DNA from 4 places in the Bacillus tuaregi genome. Region 3 is predicted to be linked to each of the others. Evidence: predicted binding sites of a transcription regulator. Region 3 holds the regulator's gene; each other region holds the start of a gene.
What was found. The regulator Rex, encoded in region 3, represses fermentation and respiration genes when NADH is low (regulators of the CRP and FNR family bind a similar motif). The targets are predictions, from matches to a motif close to TTGTGAAATATTTCACAA.
Positions count from the first base shown of each region.

Region 1 (4,358 bases), 2.2 Mb from region 3:
CATCTGTATGAATCCCATTGAAAAATCCATCTATACAATAAATCGCTTTACCACACCTGCTACACTTACTGACTATTTCGTTCATTAAGACACTCCCTTTTTGGTGAGATGGATAAAAATGATAGACATATTTTCTAGACATCATGGAGAAGATAAATGTTAAATGCACTGTAACTAGGAGGTTGAAGGGATGAATAATCAGTGGCAAGGCCTTCGTGAGGATAAAAGACAGCAATTGGCTGAACAAATATTCCATGAGATGCAAGAAGGTTATTATCAATCCACGATGGATTTTTGTCAGGAGATTTCGAAGGAATTAGACGGCACCATTCATGCATTAGACTTGACTGTTAGACAGAAACAAAACTACGACTAATACTAGTAATGAAAAAGGGAGGGGACGCTCTCATTTGATTTAGATGCCCGAAACTCCCTTCTGGCCTATTTAAATAGCTTTTGATAAATAATATTAGCATATTCTCGAAATTTCGAATTGAACCGCAGTTTTCGCTCATCGACCATTTCATCGAATTTCATTCTTCTTTCGTAATGGCCTTTTTCAAGTCCATCTGTTGCACAGTGAATTAAATCCTCGAACGTGATCATTGGATTTCTTTTATCCTTCTGCTCTGAGAGATAGCCGGCATTTTTAAGCATTCGGTAGCCCATTTTTAATTCAGGTGATAAACCCGGTAGGTCATCTGAATCGTCTAAAGGTTTTCCTATACCTGGAAGGTCATTAAACTCGCCATTATCTACTGCTTTTTTTATTTTTTCCTCAACAAAGTAATAATACATCTTGCTCAGCTCCCTGCAAAACCAATTGGAAGGTATTTAGATTATGTATAAAAGAAATGAGACTGTCAAAAATATAACAAAAGTCAATTAGTAACCCATAATAAATAGGTGGAGGAACGGTATGGAAAACGATCAAGTGACTGCAAAGACAGAAGTTTATGGTTTGGATCAGCAACGTCAGCAGCTCGAACAATTTATGTATCAAGAAGCACAGAGGGCTGGATCTCCCGCTTCGATGGACCTATACAAGGCCGTATCGCAGGAGTTAAACAATATGTCTGACAGGGGAATTGAAATTATGCTCCGTCATAAGCATTAACTAAATGGGACAGAGCTAGTTCTATAAATAAAAGCCAGGAACTTGTTCGTCAGTCCTGGCTTTTAGTGTGTATAGGCGGATTCTTTTTCTGAAGCAGGTTTGAGTGATTAACCATCCACTAAATTAGCATAGGATTCAGAAATATCCTTGAATTCACCTTCTGTCGTAATAAATCCAGGATTTTCATCGAAACAATCAGCATGTGTCAGTTTACTAAAAATATCTAATACTACTTGATCATCATCTTTAAATACAGCTTGGCATTTACTGCAAATGTTATTCATTTTCCATTCCCTCTTTCTTTTGTTGTTGAGATTATTCTAACATGGAAGTGCTTACATAAATTTGAATAAATAAAGAAATTAATATAAGCAAGTTAAAAATAATAGAATCAAGCGAAAATGGAGCGCTTAAGCCAACAATCAATAGGGAATGAATTCAATGGTAGATAGAAATAATTTTGAACATTTTGTGTCTAAATTATATGAAAATTCAATAAAAGTGAAATTTATATGAGAAATATGTGAAATATTATTTCATTAATATACTTAAATGAATAAAAAATATATAAATAGTGTTAAATATAAAAACTACAATTATAGTGATATTGTACATGAGATTCAAAGTTAAAGAAAGGTTTTTCGGTAAAAAAACAAAAAATGTTTTATAGTTGTTTTTTGCTGAAAAATAAGATGTTTACTAGGAGTAAGACAGGTTTTATATTAATGGATTGAATGTTCTACTCAAATCCCTAAAAAAACCCAAAACCTCTTAAGAAGTCTCTAAAGAGGTTTTGGGTTTAGGCAATAATTTCTTGTTGGAGATGTACAGGGTTTAAAATGAGATATCCATCTTCATCCAGTCTCAAAAATCCTTTTTTCTTAAGCAGGTTTACGGTTCTGCTAATGGTTTCACGTGAGGTTCCAATCATATGAGCAAGTTCACGGTTTGTAAAATGGGTAGTAAGTTTGTAATAGTCTCCATACTTTACTCCATTTGATTTACATAGTCTTATAAACAAGAGAATAATTTGTTCATACGTATTATGTAGTATTTGTTCTTCAAGACGTGCATGGAGATCGACGATTTTCTCGCCAAGAATATTAAATAATTTAATACACATTTCTGGGTTACTTAACAGTATTTTTTCAAATTGATAAATAGGTAAAATTGTCATATGTACTTCTTCTATAACCTTTGCAGTGGCAGGGTGTTTTCCACTTCTGAAAAATCCAACATAAGGAAACATTTCACCGGCTTCTAAGAAAGACATAATTTGCTCTCTTCCTAAAGAGTCACTTCTGAAAAACTTCACCTTACCAGAATGAAGAATAAAAATTTTAGTCAGGGGAGTCCCTTGCATACATATATACTTTTTTGGTTTATAGATACGATATTGCGCTATTTTATAGATATTGGCAGTCTCATTATCTGATAATTCATTAAATAACGGAATGACTTTTAGCTTCGTCAACCAATCTTCAAACTTCAAGGATGCCACCTCTTTTCATACATTTAACTTCATTCAGCAGAAGTCCTCCACTTCTACAAGTGGGGGATGAATGCAAATGGTTCTTCGATTCAGTAGGGGTTCAAACCCCAGCTGAATGAAGTTAAGCCTCCGGCGGATGTCACGGATTTTTTTTAGGTAGTTTATCGAGCGAGCTCAATAAAAATCCGGACGCAAATTCGACGGGGCGAATTTGATTTGTCAAAATTATATCAATCTACTAAGTACAATTGTGTGACGCTTATCATAGAAACTGATTGGAATGTGACAAAAATCATATCTATCTATTGAGTGACGTCACTTTGTCAATAATTGATTCGATATATGATAGCTGTATCAAATAGGAGGTGGAAATAAAATGGGACTAAAACAGGAAGTACAAGTAAGTCAAACTGAACCAGCAAGAAGAAAAAATGGACTATTAAAATCAATTCTTATCATAACAATTCTTGCTAGTTTTACCGTTTTATTAGTAGGGGGCTATTGGATCTTTAAAGACCAAGCACCTCGTCCCTTAGAAATAACGAATGTACAAGGTGAGGTTATCTTAACAAAAGAAACGATCATGGGAGGTCAGGCAGTCTTTCAAAAATATGGATTAATGGACTATGGGACTGTTCTCGGACATGGTTCTTATATGGGACCGGATTATACGGCTGAAGCCTTACAAGTGTATACAGAGGGAATGCAGGATTTTATGGCAAAAGAGAAATATGGTAAACCGTTTGCTGAGATTTCTAGTGAAGAACAATCTGTTATCCGTGATCTTGTCATAGAAGAAATGCGAGTAAACAGATACGATGCAAAATCCGATACGATGGTTCTAACTGATGCTCAAACCTATGGTTATGAAAGAGTAGTCGAACACTATCAAATGGTCTTTACAGAAGGTGACGGCTGGGGCCTAAAACCAGAGTTAATTAAAGAAGAACATATGCCACAGGAGGGAAGAGCATACGTTGCAGAAGGTGATCAAATCGAACAGATTTCTGCATTCTTTTTCTGGACAGCTTGGCTATCAAGTACGGAACGAATCGGTGATGATATTACCTATACTAATAACTGGCCGTATTTTGAGGATGCCGGTAATGTGCTTTCGTTCTCTGCCATTTGGTGGAGTGGTGCTAGTGTGACAATCCTAGTATTATTCCTTGGGATTATTTTGTTTATCTTTTATCGTTATCATTTAGGTATGAAGGAAGCGTATACAGAAGGGAATTTTCCTAAGATTCATCTACATAAGCTTCCCGTTACATCCTCGCAGCTGAAAACTGGAAAATACTTTTTCGTCGTTACAGCCTTGTTCTTTGTTCAGGCTATGTTCGGGGCACTCTTGGCTCATTATTATATAGAACCTGACAGCTTTTTTGGCATGAAATGGATTCATGATATCCTTCCGTTTAATATTGCGAAGGGCTATCACCTGCAACTGGCCATCCTTTGGATTGCAACCGCATGGCTTGGTATGGGGATTTACGTAGCTCCATTAGTCGGCGGACGCGAACCGAAAAAACAAGGATTATTAGTAAATATTTTATTTTGGGCTTTAGTCGTCTTGGTTGTCGGAAGTATGCTAGGGCAATGGCTAGGGGCAAATGGTTATTTAGGCAATAATTGGTTCCTGCTGGGTCATACCGGCTGGGAGTATATTGAGCTTGGCCGCGTGTGGCAGATCATCTTGGCAGTAGGAATGGTCATTTGGTTGTTTATCGTCTACCGAGGAATTAGGAG
Region 1 is NZ_LT629731.1:1,825,196-1,829,553, forward strand. It holds gene BQ5321_RS11050 (hypothetical protein) at 191-376, shown strand; gene BQ5321_RS11055 (DnaJ family domain-containing protein) at 442-798, opposite strand; gene BQ5321_RS11060 (hypothetical protein) at 920-1,117, shown strand; gene BQ5321_RS24235 (hypothetical protein) at 1,225-1,401, opposite strand; gene BQ5321_RS11065 (Crp/Fnr family transcriptional regulator) at 1,917-2,609, opposite strand; gene BQ5321_RS11070 (nitric-oxide reductase large subunit) at 2,986-4,358, shown strand, end outside.
Region 1: BQ5321_RS11070 (nitric-oxide reductase large subunit) is a predicted target of Rex. The motif match lies at 2,890-2,907, and genes of this name have one in related genera.

Region 2 (4,358 bases), 400 kb from region 3:
AAATAAATAAACCTTAACAAAAAAACAATTGAATTTTAATTTTTTCTTGTTATAATTCATGTATATTATTCCTTGTTAAGGAGAACGTGATGGGAAATACATGTAGATTTGTTGTAAATGCAGTAGGAAAAGGCGGAGAAACCTACTACACTCATTTTAGCAGTAAACAAGAATTGGATCAGTGGGTATCGGAGAATCAAGAAAAGTTATCAATGGATAAACTGAAAATCGTTGATAAAAATAAGCAAAGAAATCCAATTTTGAGATTGTTTAGCCTATAAAATCTAAAAAAGAAACGCCATTCTGATGGAATGGCGTTATTTTCTATGTTTTGGATGAAGCAGGGCCATCTCCTTTACTTCATTATTTAATGATTTGAGCAGGCTTATGGTCATAAGAATCATAATGACCGAAAATGGCAGCGCAGCAATAATCATCGTATTTTGAAGTGCTAGTAGACCCCCGGAATATAATAGAACTAAGGCAGTAGCAGGGAGTAGTAATCCCCAGATAATTTTTATTCTGTTCGAGGGAGTCTGCGACCCATTTGATGACATCATGGCAAGTACATAAGTACCTGAATCTGCCGATGTAATAAAGAAGGTTACCACTAGCGTTATAGCAACAATTGACATTAATGTACCTAATGGATAATTGGAAAAAACTCCAAATAATGACTCCTCTAATGCTAATCCAGAAATGGATGCGATTCCTGTATCTTCGAGTCTAATGGCGGAACCCCCAAATGTTGCAAACCAAAAAAAGCCGATGATAGAGGGAATTAATAGGACGCAAAATACAAACTCTCGTATGCTTCTTCCTTTAGAAACCCTAGCGATAAAAATTCCGACAAAAGGGGACCAGGCAATCCACCAAGCCCAATAAAATATCGTCCAGGCATTAATCCAAGCCCTATTTTCTTCGTTAAGAGGAGCAAGTCTAAAGCTCATCCGAGGAAGGTTTTGTAAATACTCTCCAATTGTATCTGTAAAGATATTTAGGATGAATAGAGAAGGTCCAACAATAAACATAATCAGCAGTAAAAGAAAGGCTAGCGCCATATTTGTATTACTTAGAATTTTAATGCCTTTGCCAAGGCCAGAAAGGGCAGATGTAATAAACAGTACGGTTACAATCACTATAATGATGAACTGAGTAAAGAAATTTGCTGGGATGTCAAATAGATTGGTAAGCCCTCCATTAATTTGTGCTGCCCCGAAGCCAAGGGTAGTGGCTACACCAAAAACGGTAGAGAGAATGGCGAGGATATCAATAAGCTGACCTGTTTTTCCATTTGCCCGCTCCCCAATAATTGGCTTTAAGGTGGCACTGATTAATCCTGGTTCACCTTTACGAAAGTTGAAATAAGCTAGAATTAAGGCGACTATTCCATAAATAGCCCAAGCATGCAGACCCCAATGAAAAAAGGTAAAACGTAAAGAATCCTTAATGGCTTGCGCGGTCCCGGTTTCACCCGTAGGAGAACTCACTGCATAGTGACTAAGAGGCTCTGCTGAACCATAAAAGACAAGGCCGATTCCCATCCCTGCACTAAAAAGCATAGCAATCCACGTTGCCCGTGTGAATTCAGGTTTATCATCCTGTTTTCCTAATTTTATACGGCCAACAGGGGTGATAAATAAATACAAACAAACCAACAGGAATATGGTAACAATAATTAAATAATACCAGCCAAATGCTGTTGAGATGAAGGCTTGCATGTTGGCCGTTACATTTTCAAGTGTATCGGGTGCAACAATCCCAATCATCACTAGTAGCAATAGAATGGCGGCTGAGTAAATAAATACCGACGTTAGTTTTTTCATCTTCAGTAAACTCCTATCTTAGCTAGACGAGCTGTCTATGAATTACTTTTTTCTATGTATCCAGTTAGTTCCCATGATTTTCCTAAGCACATAGAACATCCTCAGAAAGTTCATTTCTAGTATGTAACAACACACTAATCATATTCCAATCATTGATGATTCTTCATTAACGGCTTGTAATCCTGTACATTAAAGCATTCTATTGATTGAGTGAAAACGCTTCATAAACGTTTAAGAAATGTTCACAGGGAAAGGGACAAAAATAGGCTACAATGAAGGTGTTCGTTATTATTGTGAAATATCATACAAATAGACAAAATTTTCATTTTTAAGGGTGTAGCTGGAAGGTTTCATTCGAATGAAATAGGAAAGGTGACAGAAATGGCTGAACTATCTATCGGTGCATTACTTATACGATTCATATTGGGAGGCTTGGCTGTAGTTGTATCCACGCTAGTTGCTAGGAAATTGGGGGAAAAGGCTGGAGGAATCTTTGCTGCATTCCCAGCGGTTTATTTAGCCGCATTATTGACTGCCAGCTTGGATTTCAGCGGCAACGAACTTGTTTCCTATTCTATATTATTATCAAAGGGTGCGATTGTAGGTATGGCAATCAATATTGTTATAGCTATTATTGCGGGATATCTTTTACCAAGAAAAGGCTGGAAGAGAGGTTTATCTCAAGCGGTCGGCTGCTGGTTTATCATCTCGATGGTTGTCGTAGTTATAACATCCTATTAAGGGTGATGAAGAACGAATTCAATAAAAAATTCGAGCATCAAAGAAAAGGTGTGTATATATGAAAAGTAAAGATTTATTCATTCGATTTCTTTTAGGCGGAGCAGCAGTTATGTTAAGTTATCTTGTTACGGTTATTTCACCCTGGAAAATACTAGCCGGCATTTTTGCTGCTTTTCCAGCGGTTATGATTACAGCTGTTTTAATGATGGGAATTGTATCAGGGTCAAAAAATGCTGCAAAGGTCGCTAATGGATCGGTATACGGGATGATTGGGGGCGTTGTATGTGTCGCAACTGTCTGGATTACGCTGACCATCAGCAATAATTGGCTGTTCAGTATTTTTTTAGGACTTGTATTATGGTTGGGAAGTTCGATTGCTGTTTCTTTGGTCAGAGAGAGAACAAAGGGTATTGGTATACATCTTAAAGATTTACTAGGGCATATGAGGAATGTACAGGTTCGTCAAAATAAATAAAAAATTCTAAAAAAGACGCCTGTAGAAGGCGCCTTTTTTAACTTCATTCAGTAGAAGTCCTCCACTTCTACAAGTGGGGGATGAATGCAAATAGTTCTTCGATTCAGTGGGGGTTCAAACCCCGGCTGAATGAAGTTATGCCTCCGGCGGATGTCTCGGATTTTTTAAAGGTAGCTTATCGAGCAAGCTCGATAAAAATCCGGACGCAAATTCGACGGGCGAATTTGATTTGGCATTTAATGTGGCTGCAATACAGATTCTTTAATATAATTAAGCGAAAATTGTTGGAAAGCCTCTGTTGCAGGACATAGATAACGATTTTTTATACAGGCCATATAGATTTCATGACTGGCTAAAGGATGGTTAATTGATAACAGCTTTACATTATGGTTCGCAAGGGAAAGAGAGCGAGGCATAATAGCCATACCAAAATTTACAGATACCAGTCCAGCTATTACGTCTGTTTCATCCATCTCACAAGCGATTTGAGGGATAACTCCAACACTTTCAAATAGTCTGTCTATAATAGTTCTAATATCACTATTCTGTTTAAACATGACAAATGGATATGATGCAGTATCCTCCAAATCAATCCTGTCATAGCGTGCAAGCGGATGATTATAAGGTACGACAGCAACCATTTCCTGTTCAAATAAAGGTGTAAACGCAATTTCCGATTCGCTCTCATCCAATAAAGTAAAGGCTATATCTACTTTTCCCGCTTTTAAATCTGAAAAGATTTTATGATTGGAACCTTGACTTAACGTAAATCTTACATTTTTATACTCATCCTTTTGTGAGAAGGCCTGTATCATATTTGGAACAAAATGCGGACCTAGATGGTACATGAAAGCTACATCGATGACCCCTCTTGAAGGACAAGTAATATCATGTAATTTCTTTTCTCCTTTTTCTAATTCATCCAAAGCACGCTCAACATATTGGAGAAAAAAGCGACCGTACTTTGTTAGGCGTATATTTCTTCCGTGCTTTTCAAATAAATACGTACCCAACTCCTTTTCTAGTTCTGAGATTGCATGGCTCAAGCTTGGCTGGGTAATGGATAGCTGTTCAGCAGCCTTTGTAAAATGTTCATATCCTGCTAGTACCCGAAAATAATGAAGCTGTTTCAAATTCATTCATACCACGTCCTTTCATATTTAGAAGAAAATTATGACGATTAACTGTTTGAATGATGAAGATGAAGACAAGGTAAATCAGTGTTAAAAGGCTATTAATTGAAGATATGAATTAAATAAACAACTATACTATAACTAAATATTACCATTCTTAGACAAATAATAGAGTGTCTAAAA
Region 2 is NZ_LT629731.1:3,605,870-3,610,227, reverse strand. It holds gene BQ5321_RS19815 (hypothetical protein) at 90-281, shown strand; gene BQ5321_RS19810 (glycine betaine uptake BCCT transporter) at 318-1,826, opposite strand; gene BQ5321_RS19805 (DUF3147 family protein) at 2,208-2,567, shown strand; gene BQ5321_RS19800 (DUF3147 family protein) at 2,626-3,042, shown strand; gene BQ5321_RS19795 (LysR family transcriptional regulator) at 3,279-4,181, opposite strand.
Region 2: BQ5321_RS19805 (DUF3147 family protein) is a predicted target of Rex. The motif match lies at 2,118-2,135, and genes of this name have one in related genera.

Region 3 (4,358 bases):
TTGAATTTCTTTCTAGCCGGTCTTATCAGTTCACTTATTTTTGCCTTTGCACATGGGGAGCCAGAACACGTACTCCTATACTCAGCAATGGGCTTTACGTTTGCTTTTTTGTATGTCAAAACAAAACGGATACTGGTCCCGATTTTCGCTCATGTATCAATGAATACCATTGTCGTGATTATGCAGCTATATCCGGATTTGTTCCAACCATTATAAATCTTAATTCATGGAGGATTATGCTTTGAGACAATCACCGCTTTTTTCGGGTATCATTTATATATTTCTTGGTACATTATTTACCTTCTTCGCGATTCAAAATATTAACGAGGATGGCGGCTGGGGATTTTTCACCATCTTGCTTATTATCCTTGCCACCTTTGACTTTGGTTCAGGAATTCGAATGATTCTGTTTCACTTTCAGCTAAAAAAGCAGCAGACAAAAAAATGACCCTATAAGGGCCATTTTTTTATTCATCTGTTGCTTCTTCTTCTATTGAATAGTGCTTTAAGAAGTATACAAGTGATTGAAGCTCTACTGCTAGATCTATATGGTGTACGCGTACATGTGCAGGCACTGTTAAACGAGCAGGTGTAAAGTTTAATATTCCCCTTATATTAGCCTTCAACAGCCGGTCTGTCACAAATTGGGCTACCGGTGCCGGAATGGTTAGTATGGCAACCTCAATTCCCTGTTCCTCTATAACCTTTTCAAGATTATCCATATGATAGACAGGTACATTCCCAATCTTATGGTCGACTTTATCTGCCTGTACGTCAAAAGCGACTGCAATTTTGGTGTTATTATTTTTTAAGAAATTATAATTTAAAAAGGCCGTTCCAAGATTTCCGACTCCAATTAAAGCCACCTTTGTCAGTTCATCCTGGTCCAAAGTTTTACGGAAAAAGGATAGCAAATACTGAACATTATATCCATAACCTTTTTTACCCAATGCACCAAAATAAGAAAAATCTCTCCGGATTGTTGCTGAATCTACCTTCACTGCTTCACTAAGCTCAGCTGAAGATACTCTTTGTTTTCCAGACGCGTGTAAATTTGTTAAAAATCGATAATATAAAGGCAATCTCTTTGCTGTTGCTTGCGGTATCTTGGTCGTTTCATTTGCCATTCGAATCCCCCTTTTCCCTTCCTTATTCCTTTTTCACTTTGTGTACGGGCCATTAATGACTAAACACCTGTCTGTAAACACTTTCATTTTTACATCCTTTTAAAGTCCCCGTTTTTGCCACCTGTTTTCTCTACTAAATATGTCTCTCCTATCACCATTCCTTTATCGATTGCTTTACACATATCATAGACTGTTAAAGCGCACACAGACGCGGCAGTGAGGGCTTCCATTTCTACTCCAGTGCTCCCTTTCGTTTTAACAAAAACTTTAATAAACAATTCATAATCTTCATTCTTTGATTCCCATGAAAATGAGATATCAACACCAGTTAATGAAAGCGGATGACACATGGGAATAATATCCGATGTCTTTTTTGCTGCCATTATTCCTGCAACCTGGGCAACCGCTAAAACGTCTCCCTTTTTCATTTGGTTATTCGTTATTTTATCATATATTTCCTGACTCACAATAATACTTGATATTGCAGCCGCAGTTCGAAAGGACTCAGCTTTCTCACTGACATCTACCATCTTTGCTCTGCCTTGCTCATTAAAATGAGTAAACTCAGCCATATAAAAACCCCTCTTTATAAATGATACACTATTTTATAGGTATTTGTCTTTACTTTGTATTCTCCTTCACAAATAGTGTTTCCTATTTTAATAAAATATACAATTACTATTGAATCTATCTATAACCGCTCAATTCCCTATGTATTGCTGTCAACCTCTTTATCGGTTAATCTAGTAGTATAGAGGTGAACAATCATGATTTTATTACAAATCAATCAATTATGTAAATACTATGGAGCAGATATTATTTTATCAAATATAAAATTAGAGGTACAAACGCGAGACCGCATCGCTTTAGTTGGAAGAAACGGTGCAGGAAAATCTACCTTATTAAAAATAATCGCTGGGCATCTATCCTATGACTCAGGCGATATTATTAAGCCAAAAGAAGTGAAAATTGGCTACCTTGCTCAGGATACAGGTCTTGAATCAAATGTATCTATTTGGGAGGAAATGCTATCCGTTTTTGCTGATCTAAGACAGCAGGAACAAAAGCTGCGAAGCTTGGAAAATCAAATGTCTGACCCAGCCACTCTTCAAAATGAGGCCAGTTACGAAAAGGTACTAAAGGAATATGATGTCCTGCAGGTGGAATTTAAGGAAAAAGGTGGCTATCAGTATGAAGCTGACATTCGCTCTGTACTGCATGGACTGAATTTTCAATCCTTTGATTATCATACTAAAATTTCATCCTTAAGCGGCGGGCAAAAGACACGTCTAGCACTTGGTAAATTACTGCTATCAAAGCCCGAGATACTAATTCTCGATGAGCCGACAAACCACCTTGATATTGATACATTATCCTGGCTTGAACAATATCTACAGGGCTATGAAGGTGCTATCCTGATTGTATCCCATGACCGTTATTTCCTCGATAAGGTTGTGAATCAGGTCTATGAAATATCTCGGCAGCAAATCACTAAATATGTAGGAAACTATAGCTCTTACTTAGATAAAAAAGCTGAGAATTATGAACGGGAAATGAAGCAATATGAAAAACAGCAAGAGGAGGTCAATAAGCTGCAGGATTTTATCCAGCGTAATCTTGCCCGAGCCTCTACAACGAAACGGGCTCAGAGTCGACGTAAAAAGCTGGAAAGAATGGAGTTAATGGATCGTCCATTAGGAAATGAAAAATCAGCTTCCTTCTCCTTTGATATAGAAAAACAATCTGGAAATGAAGTTTTACAGGTTAGATCTCTGTCTATTGGTTATACCGAAGAAGCTGTCTCTCAGGATATAAATATACGTCTGACAAGAGGAGAAAGCATTGCCCTTGTCGGACCAAACGGGATTGGTAAATCAACATTATTAAAAACAATTATGAAAAAGCTCGAACCACAAGAAGGTGATATTCAATATGGTACAAATGTATCGATTGGTTACTATGATCAGGAACAAGCTGAACTCACCTCAAACAAAAAGGTACTCAATGAGCTTTGGGACGATTATCCTTTAAAAAGTGAAAAAGAAATCCGTACGATTCTCGGAAACTTTTTATTCTCAGGTGATGATGTATTAAAAATTGTATCTACCTTGAGCGGCGGTGAAAAGGCCCGTTTGGCACTTGCGAAGCTGATGATGCAGAAAGCAAACCTTTTAATATTAGACGAGCCGACCAACCATCTTGATTTAGATAGTAAAGAAATACTGGAAAATTCCCTAGTCGATTATCCGGGCACCATTCTATTCGTTTCCCACGACCGGTACTTTATCAACCGTATTGCTTCTAAAGTGGTTGAGCTTAGCAAATACGGCTCTACTGAGTATTTGGGTGATTATGATTATTATGTGGAAAAGAAACTTGAGCAGGAAGAGTTAAAGGAGCTGGAGGAACAAAAAAAGGAAGCCGGTCAACCGATAAAGCAGGAAAAGACGAGTTATCAACAGGACAAAGAAGCTAAGAAGCTGGAAAGACAGCGCCTTAGAAGAATTGAAGAGCTAGAAGGGATTATTGAAGAGCTCGAACAAAAAATTGAAGCAAATGAACAGCTTCTCTGTGATCCAGAAATATTTCAAGACCACGAAAAATCACTTCACATTCATGAGGAAGTAGAAAAACAGAAACAAGAGCTAGAACAGTTTGTGGAGGAATGGACCTTATTGGCGGATGAATAGTAATCATCCACAAAATAATAATGAGCTTGTTCATAACCTAGCCTTACAAAAAACGAAGCATCGTCAGCTATGCTTCGTTTTTCCACATTTTTAACCACAGCCCAATAGCCTTTATTACAACTTTCCACACACTTTTCCACATTATCCACAATTCTACCCCTGGTTTATCCACATTGTTAACAGTATCCACAGACTTATCCACATTTTAGGGAATTTTCAGACTTTTATCGTCTCTTTTCCAATCAACGATTGTGAATATCTACTTTTTTTACCAACAGACTACTACCTTATCAACAGAAAAAGACTCCTGACTAATCAGAAGTCTTTTCCTTCATTGTGGATAGTTATATCAAGACCTGGATTTGCATTTAATGCCAAGCCTGCCCGTTGCCCTTTTTCATACATTACACTTCCTGCCGCGGCAATCATAGCCGCATTATCTGTGCATAACTTTAACGGTGGAATAACCAGCTCAACCTCCGCTAATTCGTTAAAGGCTTCCGTCAACACAGCCCGTAAGCCTTTATTGGCTGCTACACCG
Region 3 is NZ_LT629731.1:4,003,359-4,007,716, forward strand. It holds gene BQ5321_RS21575 (CPBP family intramembrane glutamic endopeptidase) at 1-216, shown strand, start outside; gene BQ5321_RS21580 (YdiK family protein) at 242-448, shown strand; gene BQ5321_RS21585 (redox-sensing transcriptional repressor Rex) at 468-1,127, opposite strand; gene moaC (cyclic pyranopterin monophosphate synthase MoaC) at 1,217-1,699, opposite strand; gene BQ5321_RS21595 (ABC-F family ATP-binding cassette domain-containing protein) at 1,895-3,817, shown strand; gene tsaD (tRNA (adenosine(37)-N6)-threonylcarbamoyltransferase complex transferase subunit TsaD) at 4,133-4,358, opposite strand, start outside.

Region 4 (4,358 bases), 3.3 Mb from region 3:
TCGGCCAAAAACAATGATATCAGCAATTGCATCTGATCCTAAACGGTTCGTTCCATGGATATTTCCAGTCACTTCACCGGCAGCATACAGACCTTTAATGATATCGCCAGTTGTATTGATGACCTGTGCATCTGGATTAATTTTTACTCCACCCATTGTGTGGTGTACGGCTGGAATGGATTTCATGATGTAATAAGGACCATCTGTGAAAGCTACCAATTCACCACGTTTATTAAATTCTAGGTCTTTTCCATTCTTCGCATATTCATTATAGTTCTTTACTGTTTCTTTTAAAGCCTCTGCATCGATACCGAAATGTTTAGCAGCTTCGTCAATTGTATCTGCTTTTACTAGCAGTCCGCGGTCGATTAGACTATCATATTCATGCTTATGTTTTACATCTACTTTACTAGCAACCATGCTGGCTTGATCCCAGAACATGTAGGAATAGCCATCGCTAGTTTCTGTAGTCGCTTTTGAAATAACATCGCGGCGCTCTAGTTCTTCAACAAAACGCTTCCCTTCTTTATTCACTAGGATAGAGCGGCCTTCCAAGCGAACATCACCTACATATAATAAACGCCCTGTTTCTGGGTCACAGGTAGGATAGGTTTGAATAAATGACATGTCGTCTAATTGAGCACCAATTGCTTCAGCCATCACAATACCGTCACCAGTACTGCCAGCTGATGTAGTAGAAAGAATTTTATCATCCATTTCAGGATTATATTTAACACGCATATCAATGTTCGCACCAAAGCCACCAGATGCTAGAACAACACCTTTTGCAGCAGTAAAGATAACTGTGTCACCATTCATTTCAGCTTCTACAGCGTTGATGGTTTCTTTATCATCACTATTTGCGATGAGTGCTGATGCTTTTGTATCCGTTAAAATGGTGATTCCCATTTCCTTTGCCTTTGCCTCAAGCTTCGTGATAAGCTCTACACCTGAAGCATTTTTTGGTACTAAGCTTCTTTTTACCGAGTGGCCTCCAAAGAATAACATATAGTCTTCCCATACCACTCCTACTTCATCTTTAAGCCAGATGGCTTCATTTAGAGCATTATCAGCAATTACTCTGATTAGAGCAGGGTCACTTTCATTATCTCCGCCCTTTAAAATATCCTCGTAAAATAAATCAGTGCTGTCCTCAATACCTTCTTTTTCCTGAAGCCAGTTACCAGGAGCAGCCATTTCACCACCTGATATCAGGGTATTTCCTCCAACTGCAGGCATTTTTTCAAGCACAACCACTTTTGCACCATTTTCTGCAGCGGTAATAGCTGAGGTTAAACCAGCTCCGCCTCCTCCAATGACAACAACATCATAAGCCGTTTCAATATCCTTATTAGCTGTAGATGAATCCCCTTTAATTTTCTTAAGAGCGTCAACATCTGCACCAGCTTCTTTTAATGCAATGGTTACCGCCTCCAAAATGGCTTTGCTTGTAAAAGAAGCACCGGAAACCGTATCTATTCCTAAGCCTTGAGCGTCAACGATTTGCTGAGGAATCTTTTCAATTGCAGGATCAGAAATTCCTTCACTTTCTTGATGCTCTAATACCTTTACACTCTTAATTGATGATTCGTCTAAAACAACCTCTACCTTTACATCACCATTCATCCCTTTTGCAGAAGCAGTATAGGTGCCTGCTTTCCAACTGGATGAATCGCTCGCAGTGTTACCGCTATCATTAGAGCTCGTACCACAGGCAACTAATGAAAGACACAGTAAAATGCTTAGAAAAAACACTACATATTTCTTCATTCTTTTTCCTCCTTATGTTAATCATGTGAAGTACAAAACAAATTATAGGCAATTGTAAAATATTAGCAAGTATAAAATTGATAGATTACTATTTTCGTCACAGGTTTATTCAATCAATGACCAATAAACATGCGGTGTACGAAGGGTTTTGGTAATAAAATGAGGTATTGTATTTGTGATAAACATCATATGGAGGAGAAGGAGGGGTTTTCTTGATAGGTAGTTTATCGAGAGAGATCGATAAAAATCCGGACGCAAATTCGACGGGCGAATTTGATTGTTGAAATTATCATTTTATCTAGTAGTATGAGAAGTGATAATTGAATGTGTTACTTTTGATAATAAAGAAAAGAGGGTGAACAAAATGGATAATGACAAGGAGAGACTGAGTATAGCCGCTGCAAGGCTTTATTATCAATCTGATTATAGTCAGCAGGAAATCTGTAAAAGTCTGGGTGTATCAAGACCAACCGTTTCAAGGCTGTTACAATATGCTAAGGAGCAGGGGTATGTCAGAATAGAAATTATTGATCCATTAGAGAATATGAATGATATTTCTCAGCAATTAAAGGAACTCTATGGATTAGAAAAGGTGCTGGTGGCCTTTTCACCACTCAATGAATATGAAGAAATTACCAAGCATATTACCCGAACAGCTGCGGATTATTTAGATGAAACGGTTAAGGAAGGAGATATTATTGGTGTATCGTGGGGGAAAACGATGCACATGCTAGCTTCACAGCTTAATCAAAAAAGGGTTCAGGGCGTTGAAGTAGTTCAGTTAAAAGGTGGTGTCAGTCACTCACAGACGCAAACCTATGCTGCCGAAACAGTAAATTTATTTGCAAAGGCTTACTATACTGTTGCTCGCTATTTACCTTTACCTGTTATTTTTGACAAGAAAGAAGTTAAACAGATGGTGGAAGAAGATCGTCATATACAGAGAATTATTGAAATGGGAAAACAAGCAAATTTTGCTATATTTACTGTAGGGACAGTACAAAATGATGCACTATTATTTAATTTAGGCTATTTTAGCGATCAGGAGAAGGCTGAGTTGCAGCAGTCTGCTGTGGGGGATATCTGTTCTCGCTTTTTTGATAAGGGAGGTAAGATCTGTAATAAAGAACTTAATGATCGAACAGTAGGGATTGAACTGGAAGATTTAAGGGAAAAGGAAAAGAGTATCCTTGTTGCCGGAGGAGAGAGAAAGATTAAATCAATACATGCGGCGTTAATTGGAAAATATGCTAATACACTAATTGTCGACCAGTATACGGCAAGAGCACTGTTAGAAATGAAGAGAAAATAAGTAAAGTCTGTTGGAGTAACTCTAACAGATTTTTTTATTTCTCTTATTATTTATTAAGTTATTAAAAGTAAAAATTTGTTTGAACAAAATTTCAAAACGATATTTACATTTGTTCAAACCGGTGTTATTCTTTAGTTGTGAAATCGCTTTACATAAATCAACAAATAGAAAAGGATGTTGCAGATGATAGCTAATTTGATCGACCACACACTATTAAAGCCTGATGCAAGAGAACAGGAGATTATCAATCTAATAGAAGAGGCGAAGCAGTACAAATTTGCCTCAGTTTGTATAAATCCATATTGGGTACCGCTTGCAGCTGAAAAGCTACAAGGAAGTGATGTTAAGGTTTGTACGGTTATAGGTTTTCCTCTTGGTAGCACAACCACTGCCGTGAAGGTATTTGAAGCAGAGGAAGCTATTCAAAAGGGTGCACAGGAAATCGATATGGTAATTAATATCGGACTTTTAAAGGCAGGAGAAGATGCAAAGGTAGAAGCTGATATTAAAGCGGTTGCAGATGCTACTCATGGTAATAAGGCTCTTCTTAAAGTAATTATTGAAACCTGTCTATTAACAGAAGATGAAAAAATACGCGCCTGCCAGGCTGCTGTTAAGGCGGGTGCTGACTTTGTTAAAACATCAACAGGTTTCTCAATAGGTGGTGCCACAGTAGAGGATGTCGCATTAATGAGAAAGATAGTAGGAGAAGCATGCGGAGTAAAAGCCTCTGGCGGCGTACGTAACAAGACGGATTTAGATCAGATGGTTGCAGCTGGTGCAAATCGTATTGGAGCAAGCTCAGGTGTTAAGATTATGCAAGGATTAACTGCAGAAACTAGCTATTAAGCTTTCATTTAACTTCATTCAGCAAATGCTTTTTGTACCGAAAGCTTGCGTCAGGTACAGAAGTTCTCTACTTCAAACCCCTGCTGAATGAAGTTAAGCCTCCGGCGAATTTGATTTGTATATAGCAGCATCTAAAACCGTTCTACACTCTATTAGTGTAGGAGGTTTAGATGGCTGTCTATCAAACCAGATGTCCAAAACAATAGTTTAGCTTCTTTACAGAGCTTCTTAGAAAATGATTAGAAAGAATAAAAATAATTGAGGTTATGGAGGTAAACAAATGAAATCGGCAAATATTATTCAATTATCAGATGGTTATCTGAATCGAACTCCTATTTTTCAATATATTATGCTGTCTATGCTGTTTCCATTATGGGCAGTAGCGGCGAGTTTAAATGATATTCTTATTACACAGTTTAAAAGTATC
Region 4 is NZ_LT629731.1:668,585-672,942, forward strand. It holds gene BQ5321_RS05425 (flavocytochrome c) at 1-1,770, opposite strand, end outside; gene BQ5321_RS05430 (sugar-binding transcriptional regulator) at 2,135-3,082, shown strand; gene deoC (deoxyribose-phosphate aldolase) at 3,266-3,931, shown strand; gene fucP (L-fucose:H+ symporter permease) at 4,212-4,358, shown strand, end outside.
Region 4: BQ5321_RS05425 (flavocytochrome c) is a predicted target of Rex. The motif match lies at 1,794-1,811, and genes of this name have one in related genera.